DNA from 2 places in the Bradyrhizobium sp. USDA 4506 genome. Region 1 is predicted to be linked to the other one. Evidence: riboswitches for the same ligand, from Rfam matches in the RefSeq annotation. Region 1 holds a riboswitch; the other holds the start of a gene.
The links. Region 1 has a riboswitch for cobalamin ahead of metE (5-methyltetrahydropteroyltriglutamate--homocysteine S-methyltransferase). Riboswitches for the same ligand answer to the same signal wherever they lie in the genome.
Positions count from the first base shown of each region.

Region 2: it holds a riboswitch for cobalamin, as region 1 does, so the genes downstream of both, ACVIHF_RS32495 (TonB-dependent receptor) here and metE (5-methyltetrahydropteroyltriglutamate--homocysteine S-methyltransferase) in region 1, are expected to answer to the same signal.

Region 1 is NZ_JBSSBM010000002.1:330,582-333,825, reverse strand. It holds gene ACVIHF_RS04000 (hypothetical protein) at 1-17, opposite strand, end outside; partial or broken gene ACVIHF_RS03995 (isocitrate lyase/phosphoenolpyruvate mutase family protein) at 146-836, shown strand; cobalamin riboswitch at 870-1,094, shown strand; gene metE (5-methyltetrahydropteroyltriglutamate--homocysteine S-methyltransferase) at 1,199-3,244, shown strand, end outside.
Region 2 is NZ_JBSSBM010000002.1:6,418,584-6,421,827, reverse strand. It holds gene ACVIHF_RS32495 (TonB-dependent receptor) at 1-1,793, opposite strand, end outside; cobalamin riboswitch at 1,903-2,100, opposite strand; gene ACVIHF_RS32490 (FecCD family ABC transporter permease) at 2,213-3,244, shown strand, end outside.

The DNA.
Region 1 (3,244 bases):
GGACATTCGATCGTCACGCCATTGCCCCTCTGATTTACACGGCATCGGAATTGACGACGAAACATTCGATTTAATGAGCCGAAGCGCTTGAAGCGCTTTCTGACCGCTGACGGAGGTCAGTGTCTCCGTGGGATGGAAGGAAACGCAGATCGTCCGTGCCGCAGGACCTGCCGCTGCTCGTCGATGCCTACACCGGCTACGGTGAGGCGGCGCTGAATGTGATGCGCGCCACCCGCGTCTTTGAGGATGCCGGTGCCGGCGCGCTTCATCTGGAAGACCAGATCCTGCCCAAGAAATGCGGCCATCTGAACGACAAGAAGTCGCCGATGCGCATGACATGGCGGCCAAGGTCGCGCCGGCATCAAAAGCGCGTCGCGATCTCATGGTCATCGCCAGGACCGACGCCGCCGCCAGCGAGGGCCTCGCTGGCGCCGTAGCCCGGGCAAAAGCCCTATAGGGAGGCCGGGGCCGATGCGATCTTTCCGGAGGCACTCAACACGGCCGAGATGTTCCGTGCTTTTGCGGCGCGCATGCCCGGCGCGCCGCTTCTCGCGAACATGACGGAGTTTGGAAAGACCCCATTCTTCACCGCCGCCGAGTTCGAGGCGATAGGATATGCCATGGTGATCTGGCCTGTGTCCTCATTGCGAGTGGCGAACAAGGCGCAGGCAGAATTGTATGCTGCAATTTTACGTGATGGTGGCACGCCCAAGATCGTAGAGCGGATGCAGACGCGCGCGGAACTCTATGCGGCAATTGGATTACACGACTATGAAGCTCTCGATTCTTCGATCGTTCAAACAATCGTTCCGTCCGGCATGCCGCAACGCAAGTGATCGACGATAGGTTGACGAGAGCCCGCCGTTGCAGATAATCGGAGACGTCGAGGTTCTCCGGGTCCCGCTTGATCCGGAGCTAAGAGGGAAGCCGGTGCGTTTTCCATCCGTTCAGGATTGAGGCAATGCCGGCGCTGCCCCCGCAACTGTAAGCGGTGAGCCCGCGTCCATCAGTGTCACTGAAGCGAAAGCTTCGGGAAGGCCGGATGCAGGCGACGACCCGCGAGCCAGGAGACCTGCCCCGACAACATAATCGTCCACGGGCGGGGTGTCCCGGTGGTACGCCAAGCAGCTGCCGCATCCGCGGCTGCCCTGCCAGCGTCCGCCATGGCCTTTTGCCCCCACCACCTGGGGTTAAAGCTATGACTTCTCTTTCAGTTCCAGTTGCAACACTCGGCACGCCCCGCATCGGGCCGCGCCGCGAACTCAAACTCGCGCTCGAAGGCTTCTGGGCCGGCAAGATCAGCGAGCAGCAACTTCTCGAAGCTGCAGCCGGGCTCCGTGTCGCCAACTGGGCACGCCAGAAATCACTCGGCGCGACCATTATACCGTCGAACGATTTTTCGCTTTACGACCACGTGCTCGACACCAGCGTGATGGTCGGTGCCATCCCCGAGGCCTATGGCTGGAAGGGCGGAGCAGTCTCGCTCAAGACCTATTTCGCGATGGCGCGTGGTTCGCAAGGCGACGCGCACGACGCGAGCTGCAGTCACGCCCACCATGGCCATGGCGCGACAGCGCAGGAAATGACCAAGTGGTTCGACACCAATTACCACTACATGGTCCCGGAATTTCACAAGAGACAGACATTCAAGCTCTCGTCCCGCAAGGTGATCGAAGAGTATGACGAGGCGAAAGCGCTCGGATATCAGACCCGTCCGGTGCTCGTCGGCCCTGTCACCCTCCTGAAGCTCGGCAAGAGCCATGATGCCTCGGTCGATCCGGTCTCGCTGCTCGACGGCCTGCTGCCGGTCTATGTCGAGGTTCTCCAGGAGCTCGCCAGGCGCGGCGCAGAATGGGTCCAGATCGACGAACCCTGCCTCGTGCTCGATCTCAACGAGACCGACGGGAATGCGCTCCAGCGCGCCTATGCGCGTTTCGCCAAAGACGTACCGGGCATCAAGATCATGCTCGCCACTTACTTCGGTGCGATCGGCGACACTATCGCGACCGCGTTGGCCCTGCCGGTGGCAGGTCTGCACGTCGACTTGATCCGCGCACCGCAGCAACTGAGCCAGATCGAATCCGGTGCCCGCCAGGATCTCGTGATTTCGCTCGGCGTCATTGACGGCCGCAACGTCTGGCGCTCCAATTTGTCGGCGCTGGTCGAGCGCTACAAGCCGGTCATCGCCAAGCTCGGCGCTAACCGCGTCCAGATCGCTCCGTCCTGCTCGCTACTGCACACGCCGATCGACTTAGAGCTTGAGACCGGTCTCGACCCGGATGTGAAGAGCTGGCTTGCCTTCTCCGTGCAGAAGATCGCCGAACTCTCTTCGCTGGCGAAGGCACTGGCCGGCGACGCCAGCGTCGCGGACGCCCTAGCCGCCTCGGACAAGGCCGCCAAGGCACGCCAGACCTCGCCCAAGATCCACGACGCGGCCGTTGCCAAGGGGATGGCGGCGATCGACGACGCGATGCGCCGTCGCACCAGCGCCTTTGCCAGCCGCGCCGAAGTCCAGCGCAAACGCTTTGCCCTGCCTGCCTTCCCAACGACGACTATCGGCTCGTTCCCGCAAACCGCCGACGTCCGCAATGCTCGCGCGGCCCACGCCAAGGGCACACTGACCAACGCCCAATACGAGCAGTTCCTCAAGGAGGAGACTGCCCGCACCGTACGTTGGCAGGAGGAGATCGGGCTCGACGTGCTGGTTCATGGCGAGTTCGAGCGCAACGACATGGTGCAGTATTTCGGCGAACAGCTCTCCGGCTTCGTCTTCACCCAGTATGGCTGGGTGCAGTCCTACGGCTCGCGCTATGTTCGTCCGCCGATCCTGTTCGGTGACGTCTCCCGGCCGAAACCGATGACGGTCGAGTGGTGGCGTTACTCGCAATCGCTGACCAAGAAGCCGATGAAGGCGATGCTCACCGGACCGGTGACGATCCTGAACTGGTCGTTCGTTCGCGACGACCTGCCGCGCAGCGAAGCCTGCCGCCAGATCGCACTCGCGATCCGCGACGAGGTTACCGACCTCGAAAAGGCCGGAGCGACCATGATCCAGATCGATGAAGCCGCCTTGCGCGAAGGCCTGCCGCTGCGTCATTCCGAGTGGAAGACCTATCTCGAATGGGCCGTGGAAAGCTTCCGCATCTGCTCGACGGGCGTTGCCGATGCCACGCAGATCCACACCCACATGTGCTACTCGGAGTTCAACGCCATCATCGACGCGATTGCGGCGATGGACGCCGAC
Region 2 (3,244 bases), 6.1 Mb from region 1:
AAATGGATCTCGTTCTCGAGATCCATCAGATAGACGCTGGACTGGACCTGGAAGCGGTTGGTCCTGACGCGAAAGCCGCCCTCGACATCCTGCGAGGTCTGGGTCTTGAGCTGGAAATTCTGCGGGATCGGGGCGAAGGTCAGTGGGTCGAATGACGGACCCGACGCGACGCGTTCGTCGACATCAGGCGTGCGGAATGCGCGTGCCGCGCGGCCGAACACCGAGAAAGTGTCGGTCAGGCGATGCTCGATGCCGACATGCAGCGCGTATTGCGTCTCGTTGCTGTCGAGCGGTGCCGCCTGGGTGTCGAATGCGAATGGCGCATTCGGGTCGTAGCGATCGCGCGCCGAGATGCTGGTGTTCTGAACCCGCGCGCCGTAGGAGAAGTCGGTCGTCGGCAACAGGCCCAGCGTATGTTGCCAATAGCCGGCCACGGACTGCTGCTCGATACTGTAGATGTGGAACGGGTCGACGCCCTGATAGGCGCCGCGCGCCTCGCGGAAGGTCGAATCGTAATAGTCGATGCCGGTCAGGATCGTCGACGGCACGCCCAGCATCACGTTCTTGACGCTGAGCCGCGGCGTCAGCGACCAGGTCTGCAGCGCGGCGTCATTGTAGGTCGAGGCGAAGCTGATGGTCGGCACCGTGCCGAAGAAGCCGCTCTGCGTCTCGCGCTGCCGCCAGCCGCCGTCGACGATGAGGTCGACGCCGTTCATCAGCGTCTTGGTGAAGCCGGCGGTGACGCTGGCGGTCTGCTGGTTGGCATAGTCGAAGGGCGTCGCGGCGCCGCGGCGATCGGTGAGCAGCTCGTTCACGCCGATCGACGGATCGACCAGCCGTCCGCCGGGTAGGCCGAGCTTCTGGTCGCTGCCGGTGACGGTCAGGAAGGCGGTGAGATCCGGCGTCGTGTAGTTGATGTTGCCGACGGCGTTGCGCTGGTCGAGCGCATTGTTGACGCGGTAGCCGTCCGACTTGATGCCGTTGCCGTAGAACGAGGTGGACCACGGGCCGGAATTGAGTGCCGCGGAGACCGCGGCCATGCGGGTGTTGAACGAGCCAACTCCGGCCTCGGCCCGCATCGTCGTCGGCGGGCCGCCGACGCCGGTCTTGGTGATGATGTTGACGACGCCGCCCACCGCGTTGTCGCCGTAGAGCACCGCGCCGCTGTTGCCGCGCGTGATCTCGATGCGCTCGATCGAATCGAGCGGAATCGTGGTGAGGTCGAAGCCGGCCTTGTCGACGTCGTTGAGGCGGCGGCCGTTGAGCAGGAAGAGGGTATTGTCGGTCGCGAACGCGCCGAAGCCGCGCAGGTCGACCGACGTCTTGGCGCCGTTCGGTCCGCCATAGGGCGTTTGCAGCTGCACGCCCGGCACCTGCGCGAGGATCTCGGGCAACGACTGCACCGGCGAATGCGCGATGTCGTCGGCGGTGATCACGGCCGAGGAGGTGCCGACAATGCCGGCGAACTGGCGGCCGCCGGTGCCGCCCGTTCCGGTGGCCACACCGGTCCCTGTCGTGCCCGATCCGGCTCCGCTGCCTGTATTGTTGCCTTGCGAGGTGCCCGGCGCCGGGCGTCGCGGCGCCGGCGCTTCGTCAGCGGCCGGCCTGGCGCGCGTGACGTTCTGGTCGCCCGGCTTGGTGACTTCGATCGCCGGCAGCTGATCGGGAGCGGGTGCCTGCTGCGCCCGCGCTGCGGAGACAAGGAATGCCGGCGCGAGCATCGTCGCCGGCGCGATCATCGTCGACGCGAGCAGAAGCGCGCGGCGCCGCCGATGGAAAGGGAAGGAGAACATAAGAAAGGCCTCGGCAACGTCAGTGGCACGTCACCGCGAACCAGTCTCACCATCGTGCTCACAGCATCAGGTGAAGCTCATGCCTGTACTCCCCGACCGGCAGCATCGCGTGTGACCACGGCTGACGGCAGGTCTCCTGGCTCGCGGGTCGTTACCCTTCGTCGCCTTCCCAGGACCGAGATTCCCAGTGGCCTGTGACGAAGGATTCACCGCATACAGTTGCGGGGGCAGCCGCGGCGTTGGGGAAGTTTCCCCGTACCGCATTCCCTTTTCATCTCATGAAAGAACCGTCATGTTCATCTAGGGTTCGGCCGGGTAGCAAAGTCAATCCGGCGGAAGTCGGGCAATGGCCGTGCGGCCACGGTTTTTGTCGAGTGTCGCTTGTCTGCCACGACGATCGCTGTAAGAGCATGGATCCGATGAGCGTGCAGGATTTTGCCTTGGCGGCCGAGGTCGCGGCGCGGCGCCGGTGGGGCGCCACCGCGGCGCTGCTCGCGCTTGTGCTGCTGCTGCTGGTGATCTCGCTCGGCATCGGGCCGGTGCGGCTGTCGCCGCTCGCGGTGATCGAGGCGCTGTTCGGCGGCGGCAGCGATGTGGCGCAGGTGATCGTGCGCGAGATCCGCCTGCCGCGCACCATCCTGGCATTCGCGATCGGCGGTATTCTTGGGCTGTCAGGCGCGGCGCTGCAAGGGTTGCTGCGCAACCCGCTGGCCTCGCCGTCGCTGTTCGGCGCGCCGCAATCGGCCGCCTTCGGCGCGGTGCTGGTGATCGCGCTGGGCCTCGCCGATGTGCGCTCCTACGCGCTGCCGGTGGTGGCGATCATCGCCGCGTTCGGCTCGGTGTTCGCGCTGCTTGCGATCGCCGGCCGCAATGCCGGGCTGTTGATCCTGATCCTCGCCGGGCTCGCGATCTCGAGCTTTGCGGGAGCCGCGACCGCGCTGGTGATGAATCTCTCGAGCAATCCGTTCGTGGTGCTGGAGATCGCGTTCTGGCTGCTCGGCTCGCTGGAAGACCGCAGCTTCCAGCACGTCGCGCTGGCGCTGCCCTTCATTATCGCAGGCGCCGCCATCCTGCTCAGCCAGGCGAGCGCCTTCCGCGCGCTGACGCTTGGCGAGGAGGCGGCGCAGAGCCTCGGCGTCGACGTCGGGCGGTTGCGGCTCTTCGTGATCACGGGCGTGGCGCTCGGCGTCGGCGGCGCGGTCGCAGTCACCGGCACGATCGGTTTCATCGGCCTCGTCGCGCCGCATCTGATGCGTCCCGTGATCGGTCACGATCCGGCGCGGCTCTTGGTGCCGAGCGCGCTCACCGGCTCGGCGCTGCTGCTCGCCGCCGACATCGCGGTGCGCATCATTCCCTCGACCTCAGACATCAAGGTCGGCGTGCTGACCTCGATCATCGGCGTGCCGTTCTTCCTCTATCTGATCATGCGCGAACGCCGCGCGCTCGGCGGA